Regions from separate parts of the Clostridium sp. FP1 genome, predicted to be linked through region 2. Evidence: a T-box and tRNA genes for the amino acid it is inferred to sense, from the RefSeq annotation. Region 2 holds a T-box; the other holds one or more tRNA genes.
The links. A T-box is a leader RNA that pairs with one kind of tRNA and senses whether it is charged. The one in region 2 lies ahead of metG (methionine--tRNA ligase), so its partner is inferred to be a tRNA-Met.

Region 1: it has a tRNA-Met gene. The T-box ahead of metG (methionine--tRNA ligase) is inferred to sense a tRNA for this amino acid. The anticodon was not compared.

Annotation. Positions count from the first base shown of each region.
Region 1 is NZ_JAAMNJ020000001.1:4,892,986-4,902,611, forward strand. Features, by position in the region: gene ftsH (ATP-dependent zinc metalloprotease FtsH) at 1-1,590, opposite strand, end outside; gene hpt (hypoxanthine phosphoribosyltransferase) at 1,702-2,238, opposite strand; gene tilS (tRNA lysidine(34) synthetase TilS) at 2,241-3,611, opposite strand; gene spoIIE (stage II sporulation protein E) at 3,861-6,251, opposite strand; tRNA gene G9F70_RS23275 (tRNA-Met) at 6,713-6,789, opposite strand; tRNA gene G9F70_RS23280 (tRNA-Met) at 6,795-6,870, opposite strand; tRNA gene G9F70_RS23285 (tRNA-Leu) at 6,876-6,964, opposite strand; tRNA gene G9F70_RS23290 (tRNA-Met) at 7,050-7,125, opposite strand; tRNA gene G9F70_RS23295 (tRNA-Leu) at 7,131-7,219, opposite strand; tRNA gene G9F70_RS23300 (tRNA-Met) at 7,305-7,380, opposite strand; tRNA gene G9F70_RS23305 (tRNA-Met) at 7,569-7,645, opposite strand; tRNA gene G9F70_RS23310 (tRNA-Met) at 7,651-7,726, opposite strand; tRNA gene G9F70_RS23315 (tRNA-Leu) at 7,732-7,820, opposite strand; gene G9F70_RS23320 (S1 domain-containing RNA-binding protein) at 7,947-8,360, opposite strand; gene G9F70_RS23325 (FtsB family cell division protein) at 8,440-8,712, opposite strand; gene yabQ (spore cortex biosynthesis protein YabQ) at 8,806-9,210, opposite strand; gene yabP (sporulation protein YabP) at 9,217-9,510, opposite strand.
Region 2 is NZ_JAAMNJ020000001.1:215,466-225,091, reverse strand. Features, by position in the region: gene metG (methionine--tRNA ligase) at 1-1,534, opposite strand, end outside; T-box leader at 1,683-1,917, opposite strand; gene G9F70_RS01040 (ISNCY family transposase) at 2,108-3,478, shown strand; gene G9F70_RS01035 (putative ABC transporter permease subunit) at 3,936-5,600, opposite strand; gene G9F70_RS01030 (ABC transporter ATP-binding protein) at 5,593-6,318, opposite strand; gene G9F70_RS01025 (spore maturation protein) at 6,512-7,042, opposite strand; gene G9F70_RS01020 (nucleoside recognition domain-containing protein) at 7,094-7,669, opposite strand; gene G9F70_RS01015 (putative ABC transporter permease) at 7,841-8,701, shown strand; gene G9F70_RS01010 (hypothetical protein) at 8,813-8,998, shown strand; gene G9F70_RS01005 (ATP-binding protein) at 9,104-9,626, opposite strand, start outside.

The DNA of each region.
Region 1 (9,626 bases), 4.7 Mb from region 2:
TACTTCATTATGATCATTACCAAATGATATTGGTCCAAGAACATCGCTCATACCATATTCCATTACCATTTTCCTTGCAATAGCTGATGCTCTGTCAATATCATTCTTAGCACCTGTGCTAATGTCTTGAAGTATTAATTTTTCTGCAACTCTACCACCGAGAAGTCCAACCATTTCATCTTTAAGTTTTAATTTTGAAGTATAAGCAGTATCTTCTTCTGGTAAATGCATTGTATATCCGCCTGCCATACCTCTTGGTATAATACTTATTTGATGAATTGGATCTGAAAGTGGAGAATATTTCATTACTACAGCATGCCCTGCTTCATGATAAGCAGTTAATTTCCTATCTTTTTCGCTTATAACCTTACTTTTCTTTTCAGGTCCTGCAATAACCCTAGTTACAGCTTCATCTAATTCTTTCATCTCTATAACTGTTTTATTATTTCTTACTGTAAGCAGTGCAGCTTCGTTCATTAAATTCTCTAGGTCTGCACCAGTGAAGCCGGGTGTTCTTTTTGCTAACACTTGAAGACTTACTTCTTCTGATAAATGTTTACCTTTAGAATGTACCCTAAGGATTTCTTCTCTTCCTTTAACATCAGGTGCACCCACTAATATATGTCTATCAAATCTACCTGGTCTTAAAAGAGCAGGATCCAATATGTCTGGTCTATTGGTAGCGGCTATCATGATTATACCCTCATTTACACCAAACCCATCCATTTCAACTAATAACTGATTTAGGGTTTGTTCTCTTTCATCATGACCTCCACCAAGGCCCGCCCCTCTTTGTCTACCTACTGCATCAATTTCATCAATAAATATTATACAAGGAGCACTTTTTTTCGCTTGTTCAAATAAATCTCTTACTCTTGAAGCTCCAACACCTACGAACATCTCTACAAATTCAGAACCTGATATACTATAAAAAGGTACTCCTGCTTCTCCTGATACAGCTTTAGCGAGTAAAGTCTTACCTGTACCTGGTGGTCCTACAAGAAGAATACCTTTAGGAATCCTTGCACCTGCTTCTAGATATTTTTTAGGTTGTTTTAAGAAGTCCACAACTTCTGCCAGTTCTTCTTTTTCCTCATCTTCTCCTGCTACATCATCAAATGTAACTTTCTTCTTATCCGGTGTGGCTATTTTGGCTCTACTTTTTCCAAAATTCATTACACCTCTATTACCACCGCCGCCGCCACCTTGTGATTGCTGCATATACATAAACCAAAATGCTACTAACATTAAAATTATAAGTAATGTCGGTACTATTTGTAACCACATTGGCATTGTTGCTGGCTTTATATACATTTCTTTAACATCTTTGTTTGGATTTTTATCCATAACTTGCATTAATCTCTGTAATGGAACTATGGTTTCGTATTTTGTTCCGTCTTTTAGTTCTCCAACCACAGTTTTATCTTCTCTTACTTGAACATTTTTAATTTCTTTTTTATCCCAATGTTGTTGAAATTCATCAACACTAAGTGATGTAACACTTTTACCGTTTTCATTTAAAGCTAATGCTGCAAAAATTACAAGTACAAGTACCACGAGCCAAATTGATGCACTCGAAATTTTTTTCATTAAAAACCCCCCTCTCTATTTAGCTACTTTAAAATTTTATCACATTAAAAATCGCTTGACAATAAAATATATATTAATTATTAATTAATAAAAAATATATTTTGTACACATCTACTTATAAATTTTTTCTTTAAGTATTCCTATGTATGGTAAATTTCTATACTTCTCTGCGAAGTCTAACCCGTATCCCACAAGAAAATAATCTGGCACATCATAGCCCAAATATTTAACATCAATATCTACCGCTCTTCTATCTGGTTTATTCAATAAACATATAATTTCTAAACTACTTGGTTTCCTTGCAGATAGTAACTTCATTAGATATTTAAGTGTAACTCCAGAATCTATAATATCTTCTACTATTAAAACATCCTTTCCTTCAATTTCAAAGTCTAGATCTTTTAAAATCTTTACAACACCTGACGTTTTAGTGGAATTACCATAACTTGAAACTGCCATAAAATCCATTTTACATGGAATTGTAATTTGTTTTACTAAATCTGACATAAATATAACGGATCCCTTTAAAATACCAATAAGTATAAGATCTCTTCCAGAATAATCTTTACTTATCTTTGCACCCATTTGTCTGACTTTATCTCTTAATTCATCTTCATTGTACAATACCTCTTTAATATCATTGTTCATTATTATTCCTCGCTTCCAATTCTAATCTGCAATATATTTTTAGTATTTTTTGATACCTTAAATTTTTCACTAATTCTATATCCAACTACCCAAGCTATGTGGGGTCCAAAACATATTAATGGGATTTCATTTCTCTTATCTTTGTGGATTTTTAAATCCATAAATAAATCCTTTAATTTCTTATTACCCTTCATACCAAGTGGTACGAATTTATCCCCCTGTTTCCTATATCTTAATGTTATTGGCTCCACAATCTTATCATAGTCGAAATACATAATATAATCATTCTCTTTACCCTCTGTAAATTGTAATTTAGATATAACATCAATTTCTATTACCCTATTTAAAGATTGAATGAAATTTTTCTCATTAACCTTTAGACAATACTCTTTATTATTAACTTCAGTAACTTTTTTATGTATATGTATATGTACATCCCCATAACAGTTTTCAACTATTATATCCTGAGGCAGCATTATGCTTTTACCTGTGCCGTGCTTTTGAAGTTCTATTATGTTCCATATATGGATTTTATCAAAGTTATATAAATTATGATTCACAGCGAGAAGCGATTGTCTTATAACCCTACTTAAAATTGCTTCATGCTTTAGAAAAGCATTCTTATTTATTATAACCATTTGGTCACCTATCACACAATGTTTTTTATATTCTTTTTCAGAAATATTTTCTAAATAATCATTATCCTTTTTAAGGATATCAGATAACCGATTTATTGTATTAATTATATCCTTATTAAAATTTTCTTCAATATAAGGAATTAAATCTAGCCTAACTTTATTTCTAGCATAAATTTTTTCGGAATTTGATTTATCTATTCTTGGTTGGATATTATTATCATCACAATATTTTTCTATCTCACTTCTGCTAAGATGAAGTATAGGCCGCACATATATTTTGTCGCGAACAGGCTTGATACCCACCATACCTTCAATACCGGTTCCCCGCATTATCCTCATTAAGATAGTTTCAGCTTGATCATTAGCATTGTGTGCTAGTGCAATTTTGCTTGCAGTTAATTTTATCATAAGTTCACTAAAAAATTCATATCTTACTTCTCTTCCTGCCATTTCACAAGATATACTTTTTTCTTCCGATATTCTATGTACATCCACCTTTTTGCTATAAAACTCTATATTCAAACTTTCACAAGTTTTTTTTGCATATTCCTCATCACTGTCAGCTTCAAGGCCTCTAAGGCAATGGTTTATATGCGCACCAAAAAGTTTAATCCCCAGTTCTTCCTTAAGTTCATTTAAAATATAGAGCAAGCATGTGGAGTCAGGACCGCCAGAAACCGCCACTATAACCTTATCGCCCTTATCAAACATAGAATTTTCTTTTATAAAATTCATAACCTTATGCCACAAAACTTTCACTTCCCAAATTTAATTTTTTAAAAAATTTTATTAATTTACTATGTTTATACATCTTTAGTCTCATATTACTATATCATATTACTATATAATATAATAATATATATTTTTCGTTTTTTAAACATTTTTATAAAAATTAAAAAATGAAGAATATAAAAGAGCACATTCTTCATTTCTTTACTTTTTCACATATTACCTTAAATTATATAAAATTTGAATTTTTTTTCGTTAATACAAACTATATATCTTTGAAACAAGCACCGTCATATCATCTTTTACTCTATTACCACTTAATTTTTTCGCTTCACTTAACAACCCATCTGCTAATTCCTTTGGATTGTTGCAATTATTTTTCCCCAAATAATCAACTATCCAATCCACTCTGCCTACATTTTCATCATTATAATCTAATACTCCATCACTAAGCATAACTATAATGTCTCCATTTTTTAATCTCATTTGTTGTATGTCTATATCAGCCTTGTCTAAAACACCAATGGGAAGAGATTTTGATTTTATAATTTCTAACCTATCACCAGATTTTAAAAAAGTTGCAACAGCTCCCACTTTCATGAAATCAATTTCTCCAGTATATAAGTCTATACTACTTAAATCTATAGTGGAGAATTTTTCTTCCTGCGAGAATCTCAATGTCATTATTGAATTTACTGTATTAATAGCTGTGATTTTGCTAAAACCTGCAGATGTAAATTTTTCTATTAATTCAACAGCAGCTTCACTCTCTCTCCCTGCCTCAGGACCAGATCCCATACCATCACTAATAATTGACATATAACTCCCATCCATTAGCTTCCCAAAGCTGTAGCTATCTCCATTAAACTTTTCACCATCTTTACACTGCCTAGCCACATTAGTTACAACATGAAACTTAGGTGTTTCTTCCATAGTTACCTTACACATATTAGTCTTTGGATTTATACTGCAACCCTCATCACTAACGCACATGCACTTGCCAGTGACCCCATTTATAATAGGCAATAATTCCTTAACACACATTTGTCTTCCACTACAAGCCTCAAGTGAAAATTTAATGTTCATTCTTCCCGTCTTGTCATTTAAACACATAAGCTCATTGTACTTAATACTATTTTTATCTAATGCTCTACAAATAAGCTTTTCCATAGAAGTATCTATTTGAATCTCAGAATTAAAATCTTCAACGATTTCTGAAACAGAATCCGCCATATTGCTAATCTGATTTGCTAAGAGCTCTCTACCTTCACTAAGTCTTGTTCTCCACATTTCATTTATAATATGCTTATTAACAATATCCTCTGTATTTTTAAGTAGAGCAGTTCGCTTTATACATTTTCTTTCAATTTCTTCTGGTACACTGTCGCTTTTTCTTTCAAAATTTTGGATTAATTCTTCAAATGCTGCGTATGTATAATGCAACTCTCTTTTCCAACACATAGACTTCATATTACAATCACTACACACCCTATCTGCAAGATTTTCAACTAAGGCACTACTTTTGCCCTTCATTGCCAATCTTTCATTATCCACTAAATTATTTAATATATCGGACATATTAGAAAGCACATCAGAAAAATTATTTAACCTTCCTACAAATGTATCTTTAATTTTATTTATATATCCTTGCTCAATATATTCCCTCTTTTTATCTGCGTTAAACTCTGTAGATAATTCCGCGTATACTTTTAATGGTATAAGCAAAAATATCACCGCTGCAAGCATTGCCTCGAATATTATAAACTCAGATCCTGTAATACAATATATTTTTATTATTGAAAAAGCTACTAGATAAGCTGCTGCACTTAGCCACTTTCCAGTTTCTTTAAACACACCTGCTATTAAGCCACAAATACCATACATTCCTATAAATATAATCATATTTTTAGAAGACATTCCTACAATAATACCCATAGCAACTCCAGATGCCGCACCAGCTCCACTTCCGTTTATATAAGCTATTATTATAACAAAAGCCAAACCTAAAACGTTTGTAATTGATATATTAAAAACACTGAGTCCCCAAGTTCCTGCTATAATTAGTGAACTTATAATTGACATACTTATTATTTCTTCGTTTGAAAATATATGCTTTGTTTTAATTTCCTTAAAGCATAAAAGACTGTAATCTAGAATAAAATATAAAGGAAAGATACATAAGACTAGAAACATTGCGTTTAAGAAAGCCATTAATCCACTTACCCTAATGATGAAAAAATTATAAATAAACAATTCAAATATAATAATGGCAAACATGCTAGCTAAAGCTCTAGTTTTCACTCTTATCTTATTAAAAATATTACTTAAAACAGCAATGGTAACTATTAATACTAAATATAATGGTAAATTTACTATGCTCTTGTATAAAGTGATATATCCTAAAAATGTACCACTAGCTGTAATTATAGAAATTTTTTTATTATTAATAAATATTGTCGCTATCAAAAAAGCTATACCAAATGGTGCCGTATTATTAATAAGTAGCACCCTGCTTATTAATAAACTTACTGTAAAATAAACAACTGCTCTAATAATTAAATTAATATTTAATTCATTTTTCTTTTGTACTTCCTCTTTTATCTTTTTAAGTCTTTGGTATGGAAATATATCAATACCGTATTGCATTTTACAAATCACCCACCTTTGTTAATTAGAACTTCATTATAGCAAAGGCTTTTGGAAATAATTGTCATAAGATGAGATGCTTATACATTTTTCATGAGACATTAATTTGTATAATTTTTACAATTAGATTTTACAATCTCCTATAATATAAAACAACCTACCATATTTATATAGCAGGTTTTAAAATATTAAATGAAGCTTGTCACTTCATGCCATTATTTATTTGAGGAAATTATATTTATATGTTTTTACTTGCGGATATATTAAATCATCATCTGCGATGCTGCAATATTAACGACTTCAGAAGGTGATTTAGACTCCCACTGAAGTTTTCTATTTATTATAGCTTGTAACTCCCACTTATAGAAATGGGAGACTTTCCTTCTGAAATGTCGTTAAAATTTAGCTTTATGTTTTTTTTATGAAATAAAAAAATAACTCATAAGTTTCCTTATGAGTTATGGTAGCGGAAATAGGACTTGAACCTACGACCCTTCGGGTATGAACCGAATGCTCTAGCCAGCTGAGCTATTCCGCCATGTTTGGTTGCGGGAGCAGGACTTGAACCTGCGACCTTCGGGTTATGAGCCCGACGAGCTACCAACTGCTCCATCCCGCGATATTTGGTGCTGAAGACCGGAATTGAACCGGTACGGTGTTTAACCACCGCAGGATTTTAAGTCCTGTGCGTCTGCCAGTTCCGCCACTCCAGCTTATTTGATTTTAGCATACTTGTTATGCTCGCATAGTCATTATGAAATTTTATTTAACCGACATATTCAGTAATTTAAAATTCATTGGTTGCGGGGACAGGACTTGAACCTGTGACCTTCGGGTTATGAGCCCGACGAGCTACCAACTGCTCCACCCCGCGACATTTGGTGCTGAAGACCGGAATCGAACCGGTACGGTGTTTAACCACCGCAGGATTTTAAGTCCTGTGCGTCTGCCAGTTCCGCCACTCCAGCTTATTTGATTTTAGCATACTTGTCATGCTCGCATAGTTATTATAAAATTTTATTTAACTGATATATTCAGTAATTTAAAATTTATTGGTTGCGGGGACAGGACTTGAACCTGTGACCTTCGGGTTATGAGCCCGACGAGCTACCAACTGCTCCACCCCGCGATATTAGTATTAAAAGTCTAAACCAAATCAATATCACGTTTAACTCTTGCAGGATAATAAGTCCTGTATTTTGTTAATTTTAATTTCTTGTGTTGATATAAGTTATTGTAAGACAATTATAACTATACACTTATCTGCTTAACATGTCAACTGTTTTTCATAAATCAAATTTAGATTTATAATGGTAATGGTAGCGGAAATAGGACTTGAACCTACGACCCTTCGGGTATGAACCGAATGCTCTAGCCAGCTGAGCTATTCCGCCATGTTTGGTTGCGGGAGCAGGACTTGAACCTGCGACCTTCGGGTTATGAGCCCGACGAGCTACCAACTGCTCCATCCCGCGATATTTGGTGCTGAAGACCGGAATCGAACCGGTACGGTGTTTAACCACCGCAGGATTTTAAGTCCTGTGCGTCTGCCAGTTCCGCCACTCCAGCTAACTTATTAACATACAAAGTGTTGCCTTGTAGCAACATTTTATATTATATATGATGTACAAACTATTGTCAACAACTTTTTGTTTTTTTTAAATAGGAACTAAAAACTTAGTTCCTAAAATTTTATTAATAACTTGAAGTTTTTTTACTATAACCTCTGCCTTTTCCTTCTTGGTGCTTTTTAACGTCTTGAAATCTTTCTTCACTATCTTTTAAGAATTTAGTCATTATATCTTCAAAACCACTTGCATTTGCTTTGCTTTTTTCCTTTTCCCAGTCTATCTCCATTGGTTTAATAGATTTTTTAGGTACTCCAGCTTGTTTTATGGATAAACTTATCTTGCCATTATCATCTACAGAAATTACTTTAACTTTTACTATATCATTTTCTTTAAGATGATCATTAACATTTTTAACGAATGTATCTGAAACCTCAGATATATGCACTAATCCTGTTTTGCCCTCCACTTCTACGAATGCACCAAAATTGGTGATATTTACTACTTTACCTTCTACAATACTTCCAGCCATTAAGGTCATATTAAAAAGTTCCTCCTCAAAATAATGTTTTTTATTTTATATATTAATTTAATAATAAGCATAACAATAATTATAGCATTTAGTTTTTATTATCCATTACAGGAGTTTCACCTTCTTTAACAAGACCTAAAATTTCTCTTGCCAGTTTCTCTATATATTTGTCAGTTTTAGATAACTTTACTTCATCCTGCAAGGTTTCTTTTTCATCTTTTTTCTTTTGTAATTCAACATTGTACTTTTCTAGTTCTTTCTTTTGTCTTGCCATTGTTGCCTGTTGGCTAATCATAACATAACATACATATACCACAGCAAAAACTAATACGACACTCTTAATACTAAATTTTTTTTTCATATCCCATACCCTTTTCCTTTCAATGGAATGAGTATTTTTTAAGTTTCATAAATCTATTTTAATTTGTATTTCACATTTCTTCAAGCTATTTCTTTATAATTTATTGTTTTTTTTTATTCTAAGCTTATAAAACAATAAATCTACCGGGTATAAAATCACATTCCATACAACTCTAACTGCTTTCCCATTGAATTTTAACAATTTATATTGTAGCTTTATAAAAACACCACTTAAGAGTTTTAAATATAAGTATGCTCCTATTATTAAGCAAACATACACATAAAAGTTTATGTAGCCCTCATTAGTATACATCAAAAATATAAAAACCACTATAGAAGTTAATGTCCAAAATAGTAAATCTTGTATTACTGTCAGAACCTTGTTAGGTTTTTCAAATCCTCTTATTAATCTATATATATCAAAAAGTACTCCAGTTACTATTCCAGACAGTAAACCGAAAATTATAAGTTTAATTTGGGTTATCATAGAAATTATCATAACTCTTTACCTAAACAATCTTGATATTATGCTATCTTTTTTAACTTTGCTTTTGTCGCTAGTATATATAAACGCATCCACTTTACCAGATATTACTACATCTCCATTTTGGACATCCAACTTATTCATTTTTAATTGTTGTCCTTTGACTATCATTGTTCCAACATCTGTATTTAATAATATTTGATTCTCATTAAAATTAATAACCTCAATAACTCCGTTAATAGTTAGTTTTTTTCTGTTTTCGAGCAATAAATTGCTTCGCTTATCTTCTATTTTTACTTCTTTCTTTACTTCCATAATATCCTCCTTATTAATTTTAATAATAAAAATTGAGAATTAATACTTTCAATCCACAATTAGCACATACCTTTATATTCCTATAAAATATATATGCTTATTAAGCTTAATTAAGA
Region 2 (9,626 bases):
CTTCCACATCTATTCTTGGGAACATTACTTCACCTTTATTAACTTTTGTTCCTGCACTTGTTCCATTGAATGATGATAAGCTATCCCATGTGATTTTATCTACATTTAGTTGAACATTTATTTTGCCACTTGTAGTTGGTAAAAATGCTGATATTAACACTGATGTCATTCTTAAGGTTTCTGCTAAATTGTACAATACTGTACCTAGTCTTCCCTTTTGACTATCGTCCTTTCCAAGTATCCATGGAGTTGTTTCATCTATATACTTGTTAGTTCGCCTAATAAGTGCCCAAACATGGTCCAATGCTTCAGGTATTTTAAGTTCGTCAATAGCTTTTTCTACTTTTCCTGGTGCTGCAAGTGCTATTTCTATAAGTTCATTATCAACATCTGCTATATCAATAGGCACTGGAATAACTCCATCAAAATATTTTTCTATCATTGTTACAGTTCTCGATAATAAATTTCCTAAATCATTAGCCAGGTCCGAATTTGTTTTCTTTATGAATATTTCACTAGTAAATATTCCATCAGAACCAAATGGTATTTCATGAAGTAAATAATACCTTACCGCATCCACTCCAAAATGATTAACTAGTACTACTGGATCTACTACATTCCCTCTAGATTTTGCCATTCTTACTCCACCATCAACAAGAAGCCATCCATGACCAAATACTTGTTTAGGAAGAGGTAGCTCCAATGCCATGAGCATTATTGGCCAATAAATCGTATGGAATCTTAGTATATCCTTACCTATTAAATGTACATCTGCTGGCCAGAATTTTTCATAAAGTGAATTATCCTCTCCATTATATCCAAGAGCCGTTATATAGTTAGACAAGGCATCTACCCACACATATATAACATGGCCTGGATCAAATTCCACTGGTATCCCCCAGTTAAATGTTGTTCTTGAAACGCATAAGTCTTGGAGACCTGGTCTTAAGAAATTATTTAACATTTCATTTTTTCTTGATTCTGGTTGAATAAACTCTGGATGAGATTCAATATACGCTATAAGTCTATCTGCATATTTTGACATCTTGAAGAAATATGCTTCTTCCTTTGCCTTTTCTACTGGTCTTCCACAATCAGGACATTTTCCATCTACTGCTTGGGTTTCTGTCCAAAATGATTCACAAGGAGTGCAGTACCATCCTTCATATGAACCTTTGTATATATCTCCTTGATCATATAACTGCTTAAACAGTTTTTGAACAGCCTTTTTATGATAATCGTCTGTAGTTCTTATAAATTTATCATAGCTTATATCCATCATTTCCCACAAATTTTGTATGCCTGCCACTATTTCATCTACATACGCTTTTGGAGTAACTCCTTTTTCCTCCGCTATTGTTTGAATTTTTTGACCATGCTCATCTGTTCCTACTAAGAACATTACATCATAGCCTATAAGCCTCTTAAATCTAGCAATTGCATCCGCAGCTACCGTTGTATAGGTATTCCCGATGTGTAGATTTGCTGAGGGATAATAAATTGGTGTAGTAATGTAATAAGTTTTTTTAGTCATAGTTTTCTCCTACCTCTCAAATTAAAATTATTTATAGTTTTTAGGAAAACAAAAACATGTATAAATATGTTATTCAACTTATAATAATCCTAAAATATTATAAGTTCCCGGAAAATAAAAAAAGTCCCTAAACAGAAATAACTTTCTGTTTAGAGACGTATTAACGTTTTACCACTCTAATTCATCTTTACATCACTATAAAGATCTCATTTGGTGACCATCATCACCTGTCAATATAACGGTTGCAACCGTATTATCCTAATAATTAAATTCAGATAATCTGCTTAGAGACCATGTTCATAAGCTGACCTGCTACTGATTTTCACCTATCTCAGCTCTCTTTTAACACTTAAGCTTATTACTCTTCTCATCATTGCATTTGTTTAATGGTAATTATATTGCAAATAAATCACTATGTCAACATTTTATCCTAAAGCCATAAAATTATATATGATCCGTTTATGATAATGTCTTACTATACCACATTTGATTATGTCCCAAATATGAAAACATTGTATAATAAACCTCATGACTAGAAATGAGGTGCTGATAATAAGAAAGGTGAATTTAACTATGGAAGAAATGGATAAGTACTCTACTATAAAAAAATTAATAGAAACAGATGCCAATAAAAAGCGAGCAGCTATTGCTCTCAATTGTTCGGTTAGGCATATTAACAGAATGATTAAGGGGTATAAAGAAAGTGGAAAGGAATTCTTTATTCATGGTAATCGAGGGCGAAAGCCCGCACATGCTCTTGATGCTAATACCAAGCAGTTAATCCTAGATTTATATTGCACCAAATACCCTGAAGCTAATATTACCCATTTTTGCGAATTGCTAAAAAAGCACGAGAATATAACGGTTTCTACTAGCACCATTCGTTCTATCCTTATGCAAGATTTCATCCTGTCCCCTAAGGCGAAGCGTGCTACAAGAAAAAGGATTAAGGCTGAATTAAAAGAACTGCAAAAAGCAACTAATTCTATAAAAGAAATTGCTAAAATTCAAAGTTCCATAATTGCTGCCGAGGATGCACATCCTAGACGTCCAAGATGTGCTTATGCAGGCGAAATGCTTCAAATGGATGCTTCGGTACATCTTTGGTTCGGTAACGATAAAAGTCAGTTGCATATCGCAGTAGATGATGCTACTGGTGCTATTGTGGGTGCTTATTTCGATCCGCAAGAAACTTTAAATGGGTACTATCATGTACTACACCAAGTACTTACTAACTATGGTATTCCCTACATGTTATTCACTGATAGGCGTACGGTCTTTGAATATAAACAAAAAAATTCCCCTTCAGTTGAAGAGGACACATTTACACAATTTAGCTATGCATGCAAACAATTAGGTATTGAAATTAAAACCAGTAGTGTTCCACAAGCCAAGGGACGCGTAGAAAGAATGTTTCAGACGTTACAATCACGCCTCCCCTTGGAAATGCGGATAAGTGGTATAAACACAATTGAGCAAGCAAACGAATTCTTAAACTCCTACATAAAAGAATTCAATGCTCAGTTTGCATTACCTGTTGATAATATCAAATCTGTCTTTGAAATGCAACCAGATATTGAAAAAATCAACTTAACTCTTGCCGTATTGACCAGTAGGAAGGTGGATAACGGAAGTTGTATCAAATTTAAAAAGAATTATTATTTGCCTGTTGATTGCAATGGATATCCTGTACATTATCGCAAAGGAACAGTTGGAACGGTAATTCAATCATTTAATGGCGAGATTTTCTTGTGTGTAGATGAGAAAGTTTATGCGCTAGATTTATTACCTGGACATGAACTCTCCTCCAAAAACTTTGATTTAGCAGTTCCCAATACCCAACCTAGCAAACGCTACATACCACCAATGAATCACCCTTGGAAACAAGATTCGTTTGAGCGGTATCTAAAGAAACAGGCTCACCGGAACAATAATGTAGCATAGAAACACTAAAAATCTGTTCATTTTAGATCTTTGAAAAAGACAATCTTCAAAGGTTTATTAAGTGAACCCAAAATATACTTTGATAATAGATTAAGAAACTGACCAATGGAAGTCATAAATAATAAAATCAAATTAATAAAAAGAAATGGATTCTCATCCATTAGCTACGCTAATATAAATAGAAGGATTCATACACATTTTCAAAAATGACCTTTAAGCTTTAATGGACCCCCAATTATAAGCCTACGGCTAAAAGATATTTAGAAAAGATTTTAGGAAAATTTCAAAGTAATTAAATAATCTTATAGCCACTTTGTGCAACATTCATTAAGTAACCCAAATTAATAAAAGCACCAGAAAAACTGGTGCTAATGTTTTAAATATTTGAGGACATTTTCAAAAATGCTTGACACATTTTATCCTAAAGCCATAAAATTATACTTAGAGCATCAATATTTTATGATTCTATTTTTCTTAACATTTTTACTCCTTTTGTACCTAGTAGATAATATAGCAGTAAATCAAAAACCCCATATAAACCTACTATTAAGACAAATACTATCCATTTAGTTAGTTCAAACTTGATAATCATAAATACCATAAGCCCGCCTAAAGCTATGCAAATAATCATACTAATCATCACATTAAAGTTTCGCTTAACTACCTCCTGCTCTGTATCCCACTGAAGTTTAGGAAAATTCAAATCAATAAATATTCCTATAAATGATGTAAATATTATTCCTAAAAAACCAACTATAATCATTAATAAAACTAAATCCAATGGCAATTTAAGTAATATCAAAGCAAGTATACTTATCATAAGCATTCCAGCTACTCCGAGTACTACTGCCGATAATGCTTTTGCCATAAGCTGATCTTTATATTTCATAGGTATATATTTTAACATAAATAGATTTTTACCTTCTCTTGATATTGCTGTAGTTGCGATTGAATTGCTACAAGATGAAAAAACCATAAATGCAAAAAAAACACCTAATACTATACCTGTACTTTTACCATTTTGTAAAAAACCAGTTAATTCCTTAAGTTGACCTGAACCGCCCTTTTGAGCGAAAATTGGTATAAGTAAAAATATGGGCCATAAAAAATTCATAAGCACACAATTCATAAAATAAATTGGCGTTCTAAATAAAATCTTTAATTCTTTTAATATATATACCTTTAAGGAAGAATTTTGTGTTGTATTATTTGTAAGTTCTTTACTACTAAGTGTCTTCCGCTTTGAAGATGTTTCAGATACTCCCATAACCCCTTTAAAGTACAATGCTTGACCTAATATTATAAATATCATTACTGCAGCCAGTGTTATGGCTATAAATAGGATTAAATTTATAATACCCTTAATATTGTTAGTATTAATCAGACTATTTACAGCTATCTTAGTACTTGGAAACATTTTTGTTGCCAACTCAACTAAGGAGTTATTTCCCTTTGAGAACATTTCAGTAATTTCTGCTCCACTTAAATCTTGTGAAAACTTCTGGATATATATGTTGATTCCTACACCAAAGCCCATAGCTATAAGTCCGCCTACTAATCTAAACCTGTCCTTATTCTTTGCAATATTAGTAAATCTCATTATAATCATATTAATTACAGAGGCAATTACTAGTGGTACTATAGGCAATAGTAAAAATATTATAACTCCATAAATATAATAAAATACCCCTCCACCGCTCTTTATCCCGTAAGCAATTAGTGTAGGCGCAAAAAATATAATTTCTGTAAGGTATTCATAAATTAATACTACAGTAAATTTAGCTCCCATAATGTGCCAAGGCTTAAAAGGTAGTGGTAATAAATTTTCTACATCCATAGAAAAGTAAAATATGCTCATAGCATAAAATATACCAAAGAAGAAAATAACCACACTAACAATAGATAGTCCAAATCCCAATATAACAGCTTCCTGACCAATTTGATGTAATCCATCATAGGCCGCAAATATGAACTCTCCAAACCCTATTGCCATCGGTGTGAATGCTAGTACTAAAATTAGTCCAAGCAATAGCCCCTTAATCTTGTTTTTATTTTTCTTACTGCTAGAGGATCCAGTTCCTGTTTTTAACAGCACCTTAGTTAGCGCTATAAACTTACTCATTTTCAGTCATCTCCAAGAAGATTTTCTCTAGGGACCCACTTGCTTTAAAATGATCCCTTAGTTCATCTAGAGTTCCACAGAACAATATTTTCCCCTTGTTTATTACTGCAACCCTATCACATAGTTTTTCAGCTACTTCTAGAACATGAGTTGAGAAAAATACGCTTTTCTTTTTATTTGCATGTTCCTTCATCATTTCTTTTAAAACATAGGAAGATTTAGGATCAAGTCCAGTCATTGGTTCATCTAAAATCCAAACTTCTGGTTCATGAAGGAGTGCGCCCATAATCATTATCTTTTGTCTCATGCCGTGAGAATAACTTTGAATTTGGTCCGTTAATGCATTACTCATTTCAAATCTATTTCCTAAGGCTTCAATCTTTTCTTTTCTAACAATACTTGGAACATCATAAATATCAGCCATAAAATTTAAATATTCGATACCTTTAAGCCTTAAAAACATGTCCGGATTATCTGGTACAAATCCAAATTGTTTTTTAGCCTCTAAATCATTTTTTTCTATATCAATTCCATTAATAGTGATTTTTCCGCTATCAGCACTTAATATTCCTGTAATCATCTTTATGGTAGTAGTTTTACCTGCTCCATTTGGACCTAAAAACCCAAATATTTCTCCATCTCTTATAGTTAAACTTATGTTGTCTACAGCTTTATTCTTGCCATTGTAACTTTTGTTTACATTCGTAATTTCAATCATATTTTAACCCTCCTGTATTCCATAAGAGTAGATAACAATTATTAATTGTTATCTACTCTTATGGTATATTTTCTAGCTTACCAATCTTTCACCAAATTAACATACCTATTATGTTATCATACTTTCTCTTTTTTTACAATATATCCTATAACTGTTTTCTTATTATGTAATTGTTTAACTTTTTAAAATTCAACTAAAAGAAAAACTTGGCTAAGTTAACTGCCATTATAATTGCTGTAATATCTGCTAGTATAGCTGCCAATAAGGTGTGTCTAATTTTTTTTATATTTACTGCTCCAAAATATACTGTCAAGGTATAAAAGATTGTTTCCGTTGAGCCCATTATTATAGATGAAACCCGTCCTATGTAACTATCTGCACCATATTGTTTTATGATGTCAGTAAATACTCCTAGGGCTCCACTTCCTGAAAGAGGTTTTATTAAAACCAAAGGAACAACCTCCGGCGGAAGTCCAATAAGCACAACAACCGGTTTTACTAAATAAATAAAAAAGTCTAAAGCACCAGAAGCTCTAAATACATTAACAGCTATAATCATAGCTAGAAGGTATGGAAAAATCCTAAGACAAATACTTATTCCATCCTTTGCTCCTTCAACAAAGCACTCGTATACCTTCACCTTCTTAATAACTCCATATATTACTACAAATGCAATAATAATTGGAATTATACCCTTTAATACATATGATAGTAAATTACTCAAAATCACACCATTTCACCTGCCCCATTTAAATTTCAATAGAGATATTTCAAATTAAAAATACCGTTGTAAAATTTTACAATAAACTACGCCTAAAATCGCAGCAGTACCCGTTGCAATTATAGCTGGCAGTATAATAATTGCTGGGTTTCGTGAATTGTAAGCAGCTCTTATAGATATCACTGTTGTAGGAAGAAACTGAATACAGGCAGCATTTAAAACTAAAAATAATGCCATGTCATTATTAGCTGTATCTTTAACCTTATTAATTTTCTGCATTTCTTCCATAGCTTTTATACCAAAAGGAGTGGCAGCATTAGATAACCCCATCATATTTGCTGTTAAATTCATAGTAATACTAGACATTGCACTCTGGTTTTTTCCAGCTTCTTTAAATATAACTTTTAAAATTGGCCTAAGTACCTTTGCCAGTTTATCAGTTAATCCACTTTTTTCAGCAATTTTCATTATGCCACACCAAAGACACATCATTCCAACCAGACCTATTACGAGTTCAACCGCACTAGATGTTGATGAAATAACAGCCTTTGATAGAATTTCTGCTTTTCCTGTAAAAATCCCAATAATTATACCTAGGCATAGAATTAAAAACCAAATAATATTAATCATACATTTTCCCCCTAGCATTTAAATCAGTGCTTAATTAATATATATGTATCCATTTCTATATAATTGCATATATTAATATTTTATTGGTTGCATATACTATAAAAAAAACATTTTTTGTGTTATTATTTTCTTGTTGCATATACAATTGACAATGAAAAAAGGAGTTACTATATGATTAATGTACCCTTATTAAATTTTAGTGTATTTACACTTTTTTATTATTTTATTATCTATTCTTTTATGGGATGGTGCCTTGAAACAGTGTACGCTACAATAAAGAAAAATGAATTTGTTAATAGAGGCTTCCTCCATGGTCCCTTTTGCCCTATTTATGGTTTTGGTACACTATCAATAATTGTTTTACTAAAACCTATAGAATCTAATTATATTTTTCTCTTTTTAGGTTCAGTAATTTTAACTTCTTTTCTAGAATACATAACAGGATATATTTTAGAAACTACGTTTAATAGTACTTGGTGGGATTATAGTTACGAACCCTATAATCTTCATGGAAGGATCTGCTTATCTTTTTCTATAATATGGGGGCTTGTTTCCATATTTATTTTGAAGGTAGTTCATCCATATATTGTTTATATAGTAAATTCAATACCACCTACACCCGGCATAATACTTTTCTATATTACTCTCCTATATTTCATTGCCGATTTTACAATTACTGTAATAACAATATATAAATTGCGCTCCCTGTTAAACCAAATAAATACAGTATATTCAGAATTAACTGAGAAACTTTCAGATTTCAAATTGAATTTAGGGAATACTAAGGACATATCTGAACTTAAAGTTATGTTGGATGGATTAATCGAAAGTGCCGAAATGAAAGTAAGTAAGAAGAAATCTGAAATTGAAAATATTGTAAAGGAATTGAAATTAAAATATGACTCCTTGGTTATTAAAAAATACCCTGATTACTCAAGGCTTATAAAAGCTTTTCCCGACTTAAAATTCAAGGGGCTAGATTCCATTTTAAAAGATATTAAAAACAAGGTTTATAAGAATAAGAAAATGTGATTTTGTGATTTTCCATAAAATAAAATTTCTTATTGATTCCAAATTAGTGGTTATTAACATTAGAACATATATATATACTAAAAAATAACATAAGTTAAAGGAGATTAAAAAATGAAAGAAACAAACATAAAACTAGCACAAAAGGGAATTGATGCTGCACTAGAAACTATAGAAGCCCTAGAAAAAACTATAAAAGAAACCCCTCTTCCCAAAAATGTATTAAAAGAAAGTTTTTATATTCTTTCTAAAAAAGTTGATGAAATTGAAGATATATTAAAAAATGAAGGTATACTATAATTCACTATATGCAAATATAGAAAGTATCTTGAAACAAATATCCAGTTTATATTCATACTCATAAAAGCAATTAAGGGACTAATATTATTAGTCCCTTAATTGCTTTTATGAGTATATATCAGAAAATTCGATCTTCGATCTTTCGATATAATTTTCGGCTGCGTTATAATTTTCATTGCTTTCTTTTATGCTATCTAAAACCTTAACTGGCAGCTCAATTATAAATTCGCTACCTTTAGTTATTTTTTTGTTAATGTAAATTTTTCCTTTATGCATTTCAACTAATGACTTCACTAAAGATAACCCTATACCACTACCTTCTTGTTTCCTAGATAGTGATTTATCAACCTGACTAAACCTTTCAAAAATTTCCTTTTGTTTTTCTAGTGGTATGCCAATTCCCGTATCCCTTACAGCTATTACTATAGTATCCTGTTTGTCATATATATTAACATATATTCGCCCACAGCGTTTAGTAAATTTAATAGCGTTTGATATTAGATTTAACATAATTCTTTCTATCTTATCTGCATCAAAGGCCATATATTTTTCTTCAATATCCGTATCAAAAATAAGTTCTAAGCCCTTACTCTCAACATATTCTACTACAGATAGTGCTATGTCCTCT